Regions from separate parts of the Bacillus sp. GW823-FHT06A11 genome, predicted to be linked through region 1. Evidence: riboswitches for the same ligand, from Rfam matches in the RefSeq annotation. Region 1 holds a riboswitch; the other holds the start of a gene.
The links. Region 1 has a riboswitch for cyclic di-GMP ahead of AC1Q8L_RS06795 (SpaA isopeptide-forming pilin-related protein). Riboswitches for the same ligand answer to the same signal wherever they lie in the genome.
Positions count from the first base shown of each region.

Region 2: it holds a riboswitch for cyclic di-GMP, as region 1 does, so the genes downstream of both, AC1Q8L_RS25365 (methyl-accepting chemotaxis protein) here and AC1Q8L_RS06795 (SpaA isopeptide-forming pilin-related protein) in region 1, are expected to answer to the same signal.

Region 1 covers NZ_JBXAHS010000001.1:1,357,638-1,368,029, forward strand. The annotation lists gene AC1Q8L_RS06795 (SpaA isopeptide-forming pilin-related protein) at 1-2,421, opposite strand, end outside; cyclic di-GMP riboswitch class I at 2,481-2,573, opposite strand; gene AC1Q8L_RS06800 (TetR/AcrR family transcriptional regulator) at 2,747-3,283, opposite strand; gene AC1Q8L_RS06805 (hypothetical protein) at 3,615-3,998, shown strand; gene AC1Q8L_RS06810 (CPCC family cysteine-rich protein) at 4,072-4,338, opposite strand; gene AC1Q8L_RS06815 (hypothetical protein) at 4,335-4,778, opposite strand; gene AC1Q8L_RS06820 (DUF975 family protein) at 4,959-5,612, opposite strand; gene AC1Q8L_RS06825 (PH domain-containing protein) at 5,812-7,263, opposite strand; gene AC1Q8L_RS06830 (PH domain-containing protein) at 7,256-7,732, opposite strand; gene AC1Q8L_RS06835 (hypothetical protein) at 7,812-7,979, opposite strand; gene AC1Q8L_RS06840 (TetR/AcrR family transcriptional regulator) at 7,982-8,563, opposite strand; gene AC1Q8L_RS06845 (YjcZ family sporulation protein) at 8,719-8,844, shown strand; gene ecsC (ecs operon protein EcsC) at 8,885-9,592, opposite strand; gene ecsB (ABC transporter permease EcsB) at 9,606-10,392, opposite strand, start outside.
Region 2 covers NZ_JBXAHS010000007.1:111,187-119,019, forward strand. The annotation lists gene thiM (hydroxyethylthiazole kinase) at 1-183, shown strand, start outside; gene thiE (thiamine phosphate synthase) at 198-857, shown strand; gene AC1Q8L_RS25360 (anaerobic C4-dicarboxylate transporter family protein) at 974-2,287, opposite strand; cyclic di-GMP riboswitch class I at 2,570-2,654, shown strand; gene AC1Q8L_RS25365 (methyl-accepting chemotaxis protein) at 2,788-4,530, shown strand; gene AC1Q8L_RS25370 (non-ribosomal peptide synthetase family protein) at 4,668-7,833, shown strand, end outside.

The DNA of each region.
Region 1 (10,392 bases):
GTACTTTCCTACTGATAAATCTGAGATTTTTGCTTTACCATCTTTATCTGTTTTTACTTCTGTTACTACTTTTCCTTGCTCATCTTGCACTTCGAAGACTACGCCTTCTAATACTTTTTGACTATCTTTATCTATTTTTGTAATTTCTACTGAGCCTTTGTCTAACTGCTCATTTTCTACTTTTATTACTAAAGCTTTTGTCATACCTTTTTTAATTTCAAATCGTACTGGTTCTGCTAGATTTTTGTAACCTGGTAAGCTTTTCGTCTCTACTAATTTGTACTTTCCTACTGATAGATCTGAAACGTTTGCTTTTCCATCTTTATCTGTTACTACTTTTCTTACTACGTCATCTTTCTCATCTTGGACTTCAAATTCGACACCGGCTAATACTGCCCCGTTTTCTTTGTCCACTTTTGTAATTTCTATATTACCTTTGTCTACCATTGCATTTTCCACTTGTATTGGGAATATGCCGTCCCCTGTTACATTTACTTCGAACTCTGTTTCTTTTAATTGGTAGCCTTCAGGTGCTTTTGTTTCTTTTAAAATATATTTTCCTGGTGCTAACGGTTTAGAGATTGCCTTACCATCTTTATCTGTAACAATATGTTCGACTACTACACCGTCTTTTACTATATCAAACTCTGCATTTGCTAATGGTTTTTCACCATTTTCCGAATCAATTTTCTTTACTTCAATTTGACCCTTTTGCATAGTATTTTTAATTTCAATTGTTTTTATTTCTCCAGCTTGAAGTGTAACCTCTACTGGGCTTGTTAATTTTTGATATCCTTCTGGTGCTACTGTTTCATAAACTTTATACGTCCCAGGAGCTAAAGTTTGAGGTACTGAAAAACCTTTTTCGTCCGTTTTCAGTTTTACAACAACTTCATTTGCACTATTTCGAACTTCAAATTCGGCACCTTTTAACCCTTTGTTCGGATTCTCAGAATCTATTTTATGAAGCGATACTGTACCATCTTTTGGAGCTTCAGGCGGCGTAATAGTTACTTCTTTTGATGTTAATGTTTTATCATCAAAATGTAATTCCGCTTTATTAGGAATCTTCTTATCTACGTAAGAAGATAAGTCTGCATTATTTTTAATTTTCGCCTTAATACTAAGGTTAATTATCTGGTCTTCATATGACTTATAGTCAAAACTCTCACCAAATGTAAATGTTACTTCACTTCTTTGTTTATCTATATTTAACGTTCCTTTAGAAGTAATATCTTGGCCATTTTGATCATACACTTTTGCCTCTAATACTTCTAAAACATCTTCTAAATCATCACTAATTACCATAGATGTGTATTTAGGAGGATCGTTCGGTATATGTGTACCAACTTGGTATTGAATAACTTGATCCATTTGTGTTAACTGCTCATTCTCTACAAGCTTGCCATTCTCATCAACTATATTTTTTTCAATGCTAGGTGGATTATTGTCACCTGAACCGGATCCTCCCCCACCACTTACAAATACTTGTCCTACTTTTTCTTCAGTTTTAATATTTTTACCTTCTAATTTCACAGTATTTTTATGAGGCTTTGCAGCAGGATTAGTAATCTTTGTTTTATATCTTAAAATATAGCCTTTTGAACTGTCGGGAAATTCAATTGTAAATCCAGTCTTCGTTGCATTTATTTTAATGTTAGATAAATCTGCTGGCTTAATATTTGTTGGTGCATAACCATCTTCAAATACAGCCTCTTCTAATACTACGCTGTCTGTAATTAACTCATGCCCAGGTCCTAATGTATCTGTTAATTTAAGATCTTGCATTTCTGTCCCAGTTGCATTTACGTATACAAGCCAATCAGCAATTGAAGGATCTTCTTGATTATAAGAACCCCATTTCAATAAATTTTCCGTATTGGGCTGTGGCTTCGGTCTCTCTGTCGTATTATTTACACTTACTTCTTTATTGACGATTTGACCATCAACGTTAAATTCTAATGGAATTTCTTTAACACCATCATATGCTTCTAGACCAAAGTAGAATTCTACGAATAAAGAACCTTTAATGTTATTCTTTCCTTCTACGTAATCACCCATAGTACACGTTAATAGACCCTTTTTCATCTCACATGTACCAACTGTTTTTCCTTCAGCATCTTTTAAAGGAAAACTCATATTCATAAGGTCTTTTCGAAACTCTTTTGGCATATCAATTGTGAATTGATCTCCACTTTTTATTTTTTCTTTAGCTGACCACTTCACTTCTACTTTCATACCATCTGAGGCTTGATACGGTTCAGATGTCGTGCCATCAGTACGGGAAATATTAATTTCGTCCACTGGACTTTTCATCACAGCAGCTTGAATAACTGGAGCCCACACATTCAGCACTGAAAATAATACTAGAAAAACTAATGAAACCATTGAAATATGCCTTTTAGTACTTTTCATTTGCATAGTTCCCTCCTATTTTTTATATTTATATAACAAAAAAAGACCGTCCGGTTGCATCAAAAATGTGCAACCAGACGATCTTAGTAACCAATATGTATTACCGTAGACTCTAAGCTTTGCGGCCTATCCTTTCGAATAGTGTGCTAAAAATATCTTTTATTCTTTTTTTGTTTCATTTTCCTCTTAAACCAAATATTACTATACCGTCTGGACGGTTATAATTCAATACTCTATAAAATTGTTCTATTTTTCTAATAAAAAAAAACAATTCACCACTACATTAAATAAGTAACGGTGAATTGTTTTCGCATTATATAGTTCGTATATTCTATTTATATGAATTACTAATAAGAGCTTGAATCACTTTTTCTCTTAACTCGGGGCTTAGTCTGCCAACCCCTAAATATTCCGAATACCATAATCCATCTGCTGCTAATCTAATAATTGTTGCACAAACTGAATCTATCTCATCGTTTTCTATATTCTTTTGCAGTTGCTGAAATGATTGTTGTAATGGCTCAAGTAATTCAGGTTTTAACATGAATGCTGCCATCATACTACTAGACAACTCTTCTGTTCTTCTCTCATTACTTAATCTTTCCTCTACAAAAGAGCGAACCCATCTCCCTTTCCTCTCTGAGTCTTCCGCTACTTTATTGTAAATAGCGCCCTCATTATCCTCTATCCCTCTGACTATCATACCTTCTATTAAAGCTTCTTTATTTGCAAAGTGATACAATAATCCACCTTTACTTACACCCGCCTCTTTTGCCACTGCTTCTAAGGTTAATTTAGCAACCCCTTTACATTGCACAATTTGAGAAGCGGCCGCCAAAATCTTTTGCCGCGTTATGCTGATACTCATTCCTTTTTAAAACCCCATTTCTACTAAATTTATATAAATACGAATCTTATTTTTAATATTGTTGATTACTACTAAGTATTTTCTTTATACAACAAAAGCTGCATTACCTTTGAATTTTTAGTTACTTATTCCATTAAAAATTTCCATATCATTCAATATGATAACATCAAATACATAACATTGACTATACATCTATACTTTTATATTCATCGAAAATATATCCATAAACACGAAATGTATAAAAATTGATTATCCTTATACATCTAATCTATAATTTAAAGAGGTTTATATTTTCATAAAAATAAAGTGAAATTTTATAAGGATGATTCCATTGAAAAAATTTTCTATTAGTTATTTAATATGCTTATTGTTTTTTTCTATCATTGTGAATGTTTTACAGTATACAAGCGTTCCAAATTATGCGGATTCATGGGGGCCGATTTGGGTATCTATTATTATGCTTTCAATTCTTGGAAGTATTCCTGTTCTTATCGGTTGTTTAATAGGCGAATTTTGTTATAGAAAAATAAAAGGAAGTCACGAATTAAAAATCGGTATTCCTTTATTTATAGTGTTAGGTATTTCCTACAATCATTTCTTCTTTATGTTGTTTAACGACCGATATTTTCTATCCTTTAATTTAGAAGCCTTTTTGGAAACAGGCCTACCTATTACGTTATCATCTTTATTATTTTACCTTATAAGACGCCGTTAATTCTTTCATCATTACATAAAAAAATGTTATTACTCTTGTTACATCGAGTAATAACATTTTTATTTAAATCTATTTAACTAATTTGCTTCCAACTAGTATCCTTCACATCTTCGCTAGTCGGCTTTCTAACTGATTTCACAAAACATTCCTCGCAAGCACCAAATGCAATGAAGTTTTTCTGTGCTTGTCTTAACGAGACTTCATTTGCACCGCCTTCAAAGTCAGGATCGTTAAACTGTACCTCATCATCTTCCCAGTAACATATATTACAAATTTCATATGTACCTGGTGGTTCTTCTTCTATTGTTCTATACCCGCAGCACGGACATGTATATTTCATTCTGTTACTCCATTATTCATTTCTTTTTTCTCCCATATATTCCGGCCCATAAAGAATGTAACAGCGCAAATCATAGTTATTACCATGAAAGTAGTATTAGAATCCTCATATGTAATTGGAATTCCAACCGTTACAGAAACAATACTAAAAGCTAAAAGTAAATATAATAATAAAGATAGAATATAGCTTAGTTTAAATCGTAAAATGATACCTCTAAACAATAGCTCACCAAGTAGACAGCCACCTAAAATGATAGGTACTCCGAAATATAATGTAAGGACTCCCATTTGCGCAGTAGATTGAATTATCTTACCGATTATGTTCGGCGAAACCAGCTCACTATTGTTTCCCATCCTATCATATAAATCAAGTGCCGTTACTGAAATAAAGAAACTTAATATAGAAAACGAATACGGTATTAAAAATTTGCTCACTCTCATTCACCTCACTTTTTTTGTTTCACATATATTATTCATTACTTTCACAAAAAAAATAGCCCTCTATGCTAAAACATAGAGGGCATAATTTTTATATAAAAACCTATACCTTATCCTGAAATCCCCCCTAAACAGAACATCTAAACTATCTGTGCCCTATATTCTTTAGGGGATAGGTGGTTATTAGAAAGTAGTGCCTTCTTTTTTATAATATTCTTTTGAAATCTCTTCATAAAATGCGGCTGATGTCGCGTAGAAATACGGTGCTAACCATAAGAAACCGATTCCTATAGTAAGAATACTTAATATGAACCAGCCTAAGAAACTTAAGCATAGTAAAAAGTAATCCATTTTATGTCCATTCATCATATGACGACTCTCAGTAATCGCTTGATTCGCTGTATATTCTGGATGATCATTCAAAATAAAATATGTCATAGAATAAGAAAATGATTTAATAATACCTGGAATAATAAGAAGTAATGTCCATAGAGTCAAGTATACATACATTAGTAAATATGTTAAAAACGACTTCATCAACTTACTTCCATCGCTAAACCATCTAAATATATGACCAATGCGAGCATCAGTCCCACGAATTGCATTTAAAACAAGATAATAGGCACCTATTGTTAATGGACCAATAACAAGCATTACTATAATACTTACTGTAAGTGAATCACTTGCCTCTTCCCAACCCCAAAATATCGAGAAAATACCTGTTGTTAGCATTTCAACAGCTCCAATAAGGATTCCAATTAATAAAGTTGCCCCTACCGCTAATCCCCATCTTCCTTTTAATGCATCAAGCGCTTCTCTTTTCAACTGACTTATCATATATAACCTCCTAATACTATTTATATTTTAGTATACCATTTATATCAAAAATTCCACAGATTCCCCTGAAATAGAAGCATACTCCTTTTTGCATACGTATTGATACATGTGTGCTGTAGTTGTACTAATATATGGATTAAACGACTCTTTTCCCTATAACAAAAAAGCTTGCCCTTCATAATAGGCAAGCTTTCTCAAGTTATTTCTCACTTAACTTCTTCTTATACCAATTCTGCATTCTCTCCGCATCTTCTACTCTCGTATGCTCTATTTTATAACTAGATGATGCACTCGAAAACTTATACGTACATAAATCCGCACGGCGCTGGAAATATGATTGTGTCTTCTCCATTGATTGGACATGTCTTCTTCTAATAAGTCCTGTATATTTTCCGACGCTACGATAGACAAGTGTAATTTGTTCTCCGTTAACACTGTAACCATTTGTTGTAAATGTTGCGTATCCAAGTGTAAAGATGAGGATCGCGAGCGGAATTAATGCCCACATGATGAAGTGCTTTTCAGAGTATATACTTATTCCAATAAACGGGATTGCTAGCATTGCGAAGAAAATGAAACTATCAATGAGATAGCGGCGTAATGCTGCTTTTGGTAATGCAATAATGTTTGCATTCAGTTCGTATGGTAATTGTAAATGGGCGAGTAACTGTTGTACTCGATCTTTTCGAATGATTGGGTGCAGTGTAACCTTTTCTTTTTCGTCACTCATTCCTTTACTTTGAATGACTTCTACTTGCACAGCACAATAACCGAATGGTTGGCGTAAAATACTTTCTTTTATCGTAATACCTTGAATACGATGCAATTTTAGTACGAGCTCTTTTTTCTCAAGCAATCCTTGCGAAATGCGGACTTCGTCATTTCTTCGATTCACTGTGAAATCGCCATGTTTTAACGCGTAACCGATTGTAGATATAATCCAAGAAAGAACGAGTAACATGGCTACCATGAAAATCCAGCCATATATATCATGTTCCATTACATACGACTTTACGCCATTCTCTATCCATTTCGGAATGTACTCATCTACTTGGTGATAAACGAAAAAGATTAAAGAGAATAATAGTCCAAATTGACCAGATGTAACAGATGCTAATAAAATCTCTTTCCAAGTTAATTTATATTCTGTCGCTTGTTTTTCTTCTGTAACAATTTCTTTTTCTACTACATTTTCTGTTGCTTCGTCTAACGTTCCTTCTGCTTTCACTTCTGGAGTTGGCTCATTTAGCAAAGTAATAAGCTCCGCCGCTTCTTCTGCCGTAATACCAGCTAAGCTAACTTCTGCTTCATCGCCCCCACCAGCTGTTTCAATCTGAATTTTTTTTAAACCGAGCATTTGATATAGTACGTTAGAACTTGTATTAATCGTTTGAACACGTTCTTTATTTAAGTAGCTCTCCTTTTTCACGAAGAGACCTTTTTTCACATGTAATACGTTATTTTCAACCCAATATGTTGTGTAATACCATTTTTCAAATGCTGAAAAAACGGTGAGTAAACCAAATGCTGCGGGAATTAAATACCAAAACGGGAATTTTCCGTTTAAGCTAAACATGAAAATAATGAGTGGTATAAAATCTGTTATTTTTAATTCTAATAACATCGTGATTGGATGCTGCCTCTTATACATCCTCATCACTCACTTTCGCTAATTCTGCGATTTTCGTTTTCAACATTTCTGCTTCATACATCGTTAAGCCTGGGATGCTGTGAGAAGTTGCTGCCGTTGAAATGTGTAATTCTGCTAAGCCATATTTTCTCATAATTGGTCCTTGTTCAATCGTTACGTGCTGCACACGAATCATCGGTACTAATACGCGCTTTACGACAAAAAGACCATGCTGAATTTCAAGCTCTTCTTCATTTAGTTGGTAGCTGTAATAACGTTGACGTAGTTTCGGGAATAAGAAGTACGCAAATGGTGCGAACACAACTGTTAGCCCAATCATCACATACAAAATCCACGCCCACCAATCAAACTTTATCATGAGGAAAAGGTAAGCTAAAATAACGAGTATACCGATCCCTTCTTCAATTACAGCACGAACTTTCCACACCTTGACCATGTCAGGGTGAATTTCATTTTTCAATGGATCCATGTAACCACTCCAAATCTAGTAATCTAATATATGAATTCTCTCAATCTATATTTTACATAACTTTACAGAAAATTAAAATTTAATCTTCTTTCTTCTCCGGAATAAAATATCCGAACCAAAGTAACCAAATGAAACCGATTAACTTTAGCCAACTTCCATCCGCTTGAAAAGCTTCAATCATACCTGGTATTTTATAAATCCCAATAAATCCAAGAAAACCGAGCCACCAGTTTTTTTGCATTTTCATCTTTACTCCTCCTTCATGACGTTTTTCACATTTCGAATCCAAATTTCTTTATACTTTAACTGGAATCCCATGAGCATGTAATTACTCATATTATCGATTACGAGCGCTAACGTATGAGCATTTTCTTCCGTTTCCTGTTGTGACACAACGTCAAGTTCCACACCCTTCTTCAATAAATCGTAGAAACCATTTAAGAAATCTTCTTGTATTTCAAATAAGCGTTTCTGATACTTTTCATTTCGCGATGCAGTTACGATAAATTCATTTATAACACGTAATATTCCTTCTTGCCCTTCATATTCAGAGAGCATATGTAAACCATCTGAAATTAACTTTTCTGCAAAGTTTTCTTTCGTATAATGCTCTTTATCAAAATAATTCACGAAATGATACCCAGAAAAAATTTCTTCAAATAAAAAATCAACTAACGCTTCTTTAGAAGAAAAATGATAGTAAATAGCCGGTTTTGAAATACCTACCTCTTTCGCAATCATGGAAAGACTCATCTTCTCAATGCCGTGTTCTGCCATAAGTTTAAATGATGCCTCTACAATGTTCTGCGATGTTTGTAAATTCTTCGTCATACTGTACCTCACTTATTTTTACTTACCGGTCGGTAAGTGAATTATAAAACAAAACGAAATGATTTTCAATTTAGTTAGCACTACATAAGGTATTTATTGGAAAATACAGAAAGTTATAAAGTAAAAGCAATATATAACAATAAGGAGGATATCATATGGGACTTGGTGGTAATGACGGCGGTGAAGCGGGACAAGCTGGTAAGAGCGGATTTTCATTAATCATTGTACTTTTTATCGTATTGATTATAGTTGGAGTTAGCTATATCGGACTTAGCTTCTAAGAAAAGGCGTCCTACATTACACATGTAGGACGCCTTCTTTTTAATCCCTATTCAGCAACCGCATACGATAACAATTCATCGTTACTTCCCCAAGTCTTTGCAGTAATTGATAGTTCGCATACGCGCCGACTGGGGCACCGATTATGGGTACGAGCTGAAGCATTTTTGCTAAATCGATATAGTCTCGGTACTCTGTTTGGAACTTTTCCCAGTCCATATGATTTTCTTCTTCTGTATCCCATGTTTCGATTGCTTTCCATATTTCTTTTCGGTGGTCGTCACTTGAAAAGGCAAGCTGGAAAACGTGAAGGATAAAAAGGCGCTCTTCTTTGTCGCTCGTATCAAATCCGTACAATGTTGCTGCATCGAATAAAAATTTAATTTTAATGCCGAGTAAAAGCGGAAAGTCAGCAAGGCCAAGGAGAATACCGCCTGCTCCCGTCCCTGCTCCTTCTGCCGCTGCTATTTTTTTGTACTCATCCATTTTTTTACGTACTTCATCGTCTCGTCTTTGCAATGACCAGTTCGTCTCTTTTAATTTCGGCTTTATAAAGTTTGATCCGGCGCTAATTGTTTGTACCATCATCCGAATCGTTTCTGTTAATACTTTTTGCACTTTCGCCGGAATAAGCTGTTGTACTTTCGTCTGCACTTTCTTTGAGAACCGTGTCATCATAGAAGAATCTTTCATGAATGTAGCTTTCCACTGCTCCAGTTCTTTTATAACCTTTTCTTCATATGTAATCATAGGTTCATTCCCTTCAATTTAAACGCTCAATACGTTTTGCCCCGTATTGATAAACGAAACCGATACTAAATACTATGCTTACGACTAGTAAAATTCCCGTCATCATGAAATCTTTCGTCGCAAGTGCAAATATCACTGTAAAGATTACGCTCCCGATGATTAGAATCGCATTTAATAAAGTAAGAAAATCTTTCTTCTTTTCATCTGCCTTTACTGGATACAAATCAAGCCAAATTTTCATGCGGTGATGTTTCCATAAAGTTAATAGCTGATAGCCGATTAAGTATAGGAAGATAAAACTTACGATAAATCGCCCATATAAAAATGGAATGAAGTAAAGAATAACTCCTCCAAGAGCGAGCAAACGCACATATAATCCAAAATAGTTACCTGATCTTAAAAACGTTCTCGTATATAAGTATAAATATGTACGCTTTTCGCCGATTATCGAAAGAATGAAATCAAGCCATTTTCTACGTGATACTCTTTCTTTTAATGCTGGTACATCAACGAACATATTCGCAATTCGGTACAGCAGCATCATTTTCTTACCTTCTTCAGAAATTAAATACTCCCAGTTTAGCGGCTTTCCTTTTACCATTTGATGCATGATAGCAAGATATAACACCATGAGCAGAACGATTCCGCTAATAACAAGAACTGAAGTACGTTCTACAAGGAAATATACAAATAAACCGTTTAAGATAAAACGAATAAACCAATCAGCCCTTTGTATATTTTGATCTGTTAAAAATGACTTTTCCCACGCGACGAATAAATTCCACGCTTTTACAATGACA
Region 2 (7,833 bases), on a different contig from region 1:
GAAAAAGATTATGTAAAGGCAACTGTAGCAGCATTAACGTTTTATGGTGTAGCTTCGGAACTGGCAGCTGCTAAAACAGTAGAAAAAGGGCCAGGTAGTTTCCAAATTGAATTTTTAAATCAATTAGCGAATACAACTTCAGCTGATATAGAGAAATATGGGAAGATTGAGGAGTTAGAGTAAGGGGGATGAAACACATGATGCGCATTGAAACAAAGAAAATGTCTAACCTATTGCAAGTGTATTTTATTATGGGAAGTAATAACTGCACGAGGGATCCTTTAGCTGTATTGAAAGAAGCGTTAGATGGTGGAGTGACACTTTTTCAGTTTCGCGAGAAGGGGGAAGGTTCTTTAATCGGAGGAGATAGAGTGCGCTTTGCAAAAGAATTGCAGACGCTTTGTAAGGAATATAGTGTTCCTTTCATTGTAAATGATGATGTAGAATTAGCCATTGAATTAGATGCAGATGGTGTTCATGTAGGACAAGATGATGAAGGGATTACATCTGTTCGTGAAAAAATGGGAGATAAAATTATCGGCGTATCTGCTCATACAATTGAAGAAGCACGCTTTGCAATCGAAAATGGAGCAGATTATTTAGGCGTTGGACCTATTTTTCCAACGAGTACGAAAAAAGATACGAAAGCGGTTCAAGGAACGAAAGGATTAGCTTATTTTAGAGAACAAGGAATTACAGTGCCAATCGTTGGTATTGGTGGGATTACAATTGAAAATACAGCGGCAGTTATAGAAGCGGGTGCGGACGGTGTTTCAGTTATTTCAGCAATTAGTTTAGCTGAATCTGCGTATGAAAGTACGAGAAAATTAGCTGAAGAAGTAAAGAGAAGTTTGTAGAAAAGGACATGTAGTATTTTAAGTGCTACATCGAGAAGTAGACTGCCCAAAAAATTTAAACAAACATTTGATTAAAAAAGCACAAACCTTTTTAAATAAGGGTTTGTGCTTTTTCTTTAAAACATAATAGAAATTAAAAGCATTCCAATGCCGATAGAAGTAAATGTTGCAATTAAGCCTGGAATCATAAAGCTATGATTTAATACGTATTTACCGATACCTGTTGTACCAGTACGGTCAAAGTTAATGGCAGCAACGATTGTTCCATAGTTCGGAATGAAGAAATATCCATTTACTGCAGGGAACATCGCAATCAGTAGCGCTGGTGGAATACCAAGGGATAGTCCAAGTGGCATTAAGGCACGTACTGTTGCTGCTTGGCTGTACAGTAAAATAGATAGAATGAATAGTGCGATGGCAAATAGCCAAGGTGCACTTGTTACTAAATGCTGAATAGATCCTTGAATCATATTTAAGTTTCCATTAAAGAAAGTATCTCCCATCCAAGCGATACCGAAAATAGCAACAACTGCTGTTGCTCCTGCTTTAAAGACGTTACCAGACACAATGCTTTCTACATTTGGTTTACAGAAAATAATAATAAGAGCCGCGATAGTTAACATAACCATCTCAATTGTGTTCGGCATGGAAAGACGAGCTAACTTTCCATCAACTATCCATCCTGGGCGAAGTGTTTCAAATGAACCAAGAAGTACAACAAGGAAGGTTCCTACTAGGAAAAGGATAACTGATAATTTAGCGCCCTTTATACCTACAAATTCTTTTTTCTCTTCAAGCTTAGGAATCATTCCTTCTTTTAATCGTTTCAAGTATTCAGGGTCTTCATTTAATTCTTTTCCCATCTTACTAGCAACGAATGCTGCTAACATACAAGCAATGAAAGTAGAAGGAATACTCACTTTTAAAATATCTAATAAAGTGATTTTATAGTCAGCTAACATTGCTAAAAGAGCAACTGTGGCAGCTGAAATTGGACTAGCTGTAATTGCTTGCTGAGAAGCGATTACGGCAATCGACATTGGGCGTTCCGGTCTAATCCCTGATTCACGAGAGACTTCTGCAATAACAGGAAGTACAGAATAGGCAACGTGACCAGTACCTGCACATAGTGTGAATAAATAAGTAACAATTGGAGCAAAAAAAGTAATACGCTTTGGATTTTTTCGCAATGCTTTTTCAGCTAGATGAACAAGATAGTCCATTCCTCCAGCAGCTTGCAAAGCACCAGCGGCTGTAATTACTGCCAAAATCATAAGCATTACATCGATAGGAGGCGCGGTTGGTTGTAAGTGGAAGACAAAAACGAGTATTGCCATACCAACTCCACCCATTACTCCTAAACCAACTCCGCCTAGGCGTGCACCAATAAAAATACAGAGTAACAAGGTAAGAAATTGTAGCCAAAACATGATAAACTACCTCCGAAATTCATTAGTTAAGATATATTCGAATAGTTTAATTTGAATGAAAATTAAATAAATACCCGAAGAAATCCTTGTTATTTATACATTTTTTATTATATAACACAAAAAAAGTAACATTCACGTACTTTTTGAAATTATTTCGAAAAAGCAATGCATTAAAAATTTGTATTTATATCTCTAAATAAGTAGACATTTTGATTTATATGTTGTAATCTTTGAAAGAGAATAAATTAATTCTCATAGAACTCCCATATCGTTCAACTCGTTCAGCGAGAAAGGCAAACTGATGGAAACATGAGGACGCAAAACTACAGGAGCTAAGGTCGAAAGGCTATGCTAGCCAGTTACCGGACGGATAGGGTTGGTCTTGGCCAATGCTTTTACATTGGCTTTTTTTTATTCTCGAATATATTGAGAATCATTTTCAAACAAAATATTCGTATATTTTGTTTTTTTGTTATGTTAATTAAGGAAGGTGGATATTAATGAAAAAATATTGGCATAAGTTATCGTTCCTTCAAAAGAACGTCTTATTAACCGTATTAGTTATTTTGACACTTGTTGGAAGTATGGGTGCGTTAAGTTTCAACATGTTTCAAAATAGTATGATGTCTTTATTTGAAAGGCAGTCTATTGAAACAGGAGAAATAGTATTGAAAAAATTGGATGTAGAATTAGTTAGAGACATGGCGAAAGATCCTACAGCCGAAAAAGTGAAAAAAGAAAAGTTAACAGAGAAATTAGATGAAGTGTCAAAAGAATTGAAAAGTGTTGGACAAACGTATGTTACAGGAGCAAAGCCGAATGAAAAGCGAGAATTACAACTCGTTGGTTTGACTACAGAGTTAACAAATGCGTTCCCTATAAAGCCGGGAGATTATTATGAACAACCCGCTCATTGGATGAAGGCATACGATAAAGTCATTGATACGAAAAAGGCCCAAATGACAGAAGTATATGAAGATGAAATAGGTTCGTGGGTAACAATATTAGAACCAATTACAGATGGAGAAAACAATATTGTTGCAATTATTGCGGCTGACTTAGATGCTTCCATTGTTCCTATTACAAAAGAGAAGTTTATGATACAGGGCTTACTCTTTATCATTATTTCATTAGCGATTGCGACTATTACTCAATTCTTTATCGTGCGTCACTCGTTAGCGCCATTAAAAGATTTACGAGAAGGGTTACGTAAAATTGGTGAAGGTGACTTGAGTATTAAATTAAAAGAAAGACCAGATGATATTGGAATTATTAATGTTTATTTCAATAACACGATTGAAAAATTTAAAGGGATTATAGATAAAGTAAGGCAAACTGCTGAGCAAGTTTCTTCTTCTTCACAAGAATTGTCGGCGAGTACAGAGGAAAACAGCATGGCAGTTCAAGAGATTGCAAGTTCTATTGAAGGTTTAAGAGTAGGGGCACAGTCTCAAAAAACTTCAGTACAACAATGTTTAGGAATTGTACATGGAATGGAAGATAAGGTAGAAGAAATAACTGGGGCTGCAAAACAAGTTGCGGTTGCTTCTGAAGGTATGGAGCAACATTCAATTGAAGGTAATGAAGTGATTGGACAAATTATTAATCAAATGAGTTTAATTCAAAATGCAGTACAAGATTTATCTTCCATCATTTATTCGTTAGAAACAAGGTCAAAAGAAATTAGTGATATCGTAACTGTAATTACAGGTATTTCAAATCAAACCAATTTATTAGCTTTAAATGCTTCTATTGAGGCTTCACGTGCTGGAGCAGCTGGGAGAGGGTTTGCAGTTGTTGCTGATGAAGTACGAAAATTAGCAGAACAAACGGAAGCGTCTGCTAAAGATATAGCGAAATTAATTGGTGAAACACAAGCTGAGACAGAAGATGCTGTAGTTTCAATGCAAAAAGGTTCAAAAGAAGTAGAAACTGGAATTTCACTTGTTCAAAGTAGTGGAGATTTCTTTGAAAAAATCTCCAAATCAGCGCAATCTGTTACAGATCAAGTAAAAGCTGTTTCGGGTAATTCGAGTGACATTTTACAAAATAGCCAGAATATCGTTCAAGTCGTAAATGAATTATCACATATTGCAAACACTTATGCCAACAGCAGTAGTAATGTTGAAGAAAGCATGAAAGAGCAAGAAATATCAGTACAAGTTATTGCAGAATTAGCGACTTCTTTAAGTTGGCTTTCTCAGGAATTACAAGAGCTTATTGGTGAGTTTAAAAGCGAATAAGGAGAAAGTTCAATTCTAATCAAAGGGGATATCTCCGCTATTGATTATGAATTGAACGAATCTGCCCGTTAATAAGGGATGAAAAAGGTGTGAATTTTCACACCTTTATTATATTTAAGAGAGGAATTTACATAAATATGAAATTAGCAATTTCTTATAATGAGATGGTAAAAGAATTTTTAGGGAAAGTAGAAGGAAGTATTAAAATACCTAAAGATGTGCAAGGAACGGAACTTAGGATAAAAAGGAAAACTGAACTATTTCCAAATTTGACTCACATTGTAGATTTAATAGGAGCGACTGCAACGTGGTTATATCATATTTCTAAAGAAAAACATATTGTCGTGCTTTATCATGTAAGAGGAAGTTTATTTCCGATTACTATTGAAGTTTCTAATTTTCTCTCCTATGAAAGTTTGAATTTACAGATTGAAGAGCAACTGGAACAAATTAAAGAAATGAATGAGGAAGAAATAGAAGAGTTTCAAAACGGTAATACATTATATGAAATGTCACCTATTATTATTGGTGAAACATATTATGAGCTACAAGACACGAATACATTACAATTTGTATTTAGTAAAAATATGCAAAGTGTAGAAATAATATTTAATAGTGTTAATTGGAAGGAAACAACGATTACTCGTTATGCACAACAAATACAAGGTGTTTTAATTGGTACATCACAAAATAAGAATAATTATATAAAAAATTTTAATATTATTACAGAGGCCGAGATGGCACTTTATAGTCAAGTGAATGATACGACAGCAGTATATCCTGAGAAAAGTATCGTCGATATGTTCTATAATACTGTTACTCAATTTCCAAATCGTATAGCTTTATCTTCAAGGGAAGGTACTTTAACTTATGAGGAGCTAAATAAAAAAAGTAATCAAATAGCTCATATGTTAATTAAAAATGGCGTCCAATTAGGAGACTATGTTGGAATATTTATGAAACGTAGCATAGACACAGTAGTAAGTATGGTAGCTATATTAAAAGCTGGTGCAGCGTATGTTCCGATTGATCCAGATTATCCGGAAAGTAGAATACAGTACATTATTCAAGATAGCCAAGCGAAAGTTATATTGATGAAAGAGACGCCTATAACATGTGATGGGGTTCAAACAGTTTCAATGTATGATAGTGAAACTTGTGAAGATATAGATGTAAAGTTGTCTATTCATTGTGATGATGTAGCTTATATGATTTATACATCTGGTTCAACAGGGAATCCAAAGGGAACGATGTTAACACATAGAGGCGTTGTTAATCTGTACACTTGGATGCAAAAGCAATATGAATTGACAGAAGAGGATGTATTTGCCCAATTTCCTTCCTTTAGTTTCGATGCTTCTGTATGGGAGTCATTTGCTTCTTTATTCTGCGGAGGAAATTTGTATGTATTATTAGAGGAAGAGCGATTGTCTGTAGAAGCATTTGCAAATGCAATCTATAAAGTGAAAGCAACTTCGATCTTGGCATTAGCAACAATTTTTGTTCGACAAGTAGCAACTTATTTAGCAGAAGAAGATATATATAAGCTAGCTTCCCTAAAAAGAATTGCGATTGGCGGTGAAATGTTGCCTGTAGAGGTTATTAAATTGTGGAGAGAAAGAATAGGTACAAATGTTGAAATTCATAATGTATACGGACCGACAGAATGTACTGTAGTGACGACAACCTATAAAATACCTAGTCAGTTAAATGAGGATGTTGCGAGTATTCCCATTGGTAAACCATGTGCTAATTATCAAGTTATGATTTTGGATGAGAATATGAATCTTTGTCCAATTGGTGTACCTGGTGAATTATATATAGATTCAGTAGGATTAGCAAAAGGGTATTTTAATAAGCCTAATAAAACAATTGAAGCTTTTATTCAGAACCCTTTCAATCCTATAGTTAATATATATAAAACAGGTGATATTGTTAAGTTGTTAGAGGATGGAAATATAGAATTTTTACATCGGAAAGATGATCAAGTAAAGATTAGAGGACATCGTATTGAACTAGGAGAAATCCAAAGTAAAATTTCTCAAAATCATAATATAAAAGAAAATGCTGTTTTTGCTAAGAAGAGTAAGGAAGGTAGCCAATATTTAATCGCGTTCTATACAACTTTAAATAAAAAAGAAATACCAGAATTAGTTTATCAGTTACAAGAGCAATTACCAGATTATATGGTGCCATCTAAACTAATTTATATTAATGAATTGCCACTTACACCTAATAAAAAGATTGATGTTAAGAAGTTAGCTCAGCTAGAAGAAAAGTATGAACCGGTTCGTCTACAAGAATATGTTGCACCTTCTAATAAAGCAGAGAAACAAATAGCGCGCGCTTGGGCGGAAGTATTAGGAATTTCAAAAGTTGGAGTACATGATGATTTCTTTACAATTGGTGGACATTCATTAAAAGTATTACGAGTCTTAACATTGTTAAAAGAAGATTTTTCACATTTAACAATTCAAGATTTCTTTAAAGAAAGAACGATATATGGATTAGCTCGAATTGAGCGAGAAGTAAAAGTAGAGAAAGAAGAAGTATTTCGTGAATATAAAGTGATTCACGAACCAGATACTATTACGTATGCAAACGTTTTGGAAGAAACCCAGATTTTAAATGTCTTTTTAACAGGAGCTACTGGTTATTTAGGATCACACATATTATATGAATTGTTGAGAGATACATCTGCTACTATTTATTGTTTAGTAAGACCAACCAAAGATGTGCAACAAAGAATTATAGATACATTAACAGGCTACTTTAGTGATATATGTGAAGAATGGTTACAGCGTATACAGGCCGTAGCTGGTGATCTGGGGGAAGAGTATCTTGGGATGAGCGAAGAAGAATTTATGTTCATCAGTTCTAAGATGGATACGATAATTCATTGCGGTGCAGATGTAAGACATTTTGGAGATGTAAAACAATTTGAAAATATAAATGTCCAAGGAACTAGCCGTATGCTAGCATTAGCGGAGAAAGGTGCTACATTCCATTTTATTTCTACAATTGGTATCCCGTTAGAATTAGCGGTAGATCAATGGGATACATACATGAAAACTGGTGATTTTAATTACAGTGTAGACTTAGAGAATGTATATTCAAATAGTAAACTACAAGCGGAAAACATTGTTCGTGAAGCAATGAAAAATGGTTTGCGCGGAAATATTTATCGTGCAGGTAATTTAGCATGTCATTCAGAAACAGGTTCGTTCCAACAAAATATTGAAGGAAACGCATTTTATCGTCTTATTAAAACAATGCTATTAATTGGGAAAGCACCAAATGTGA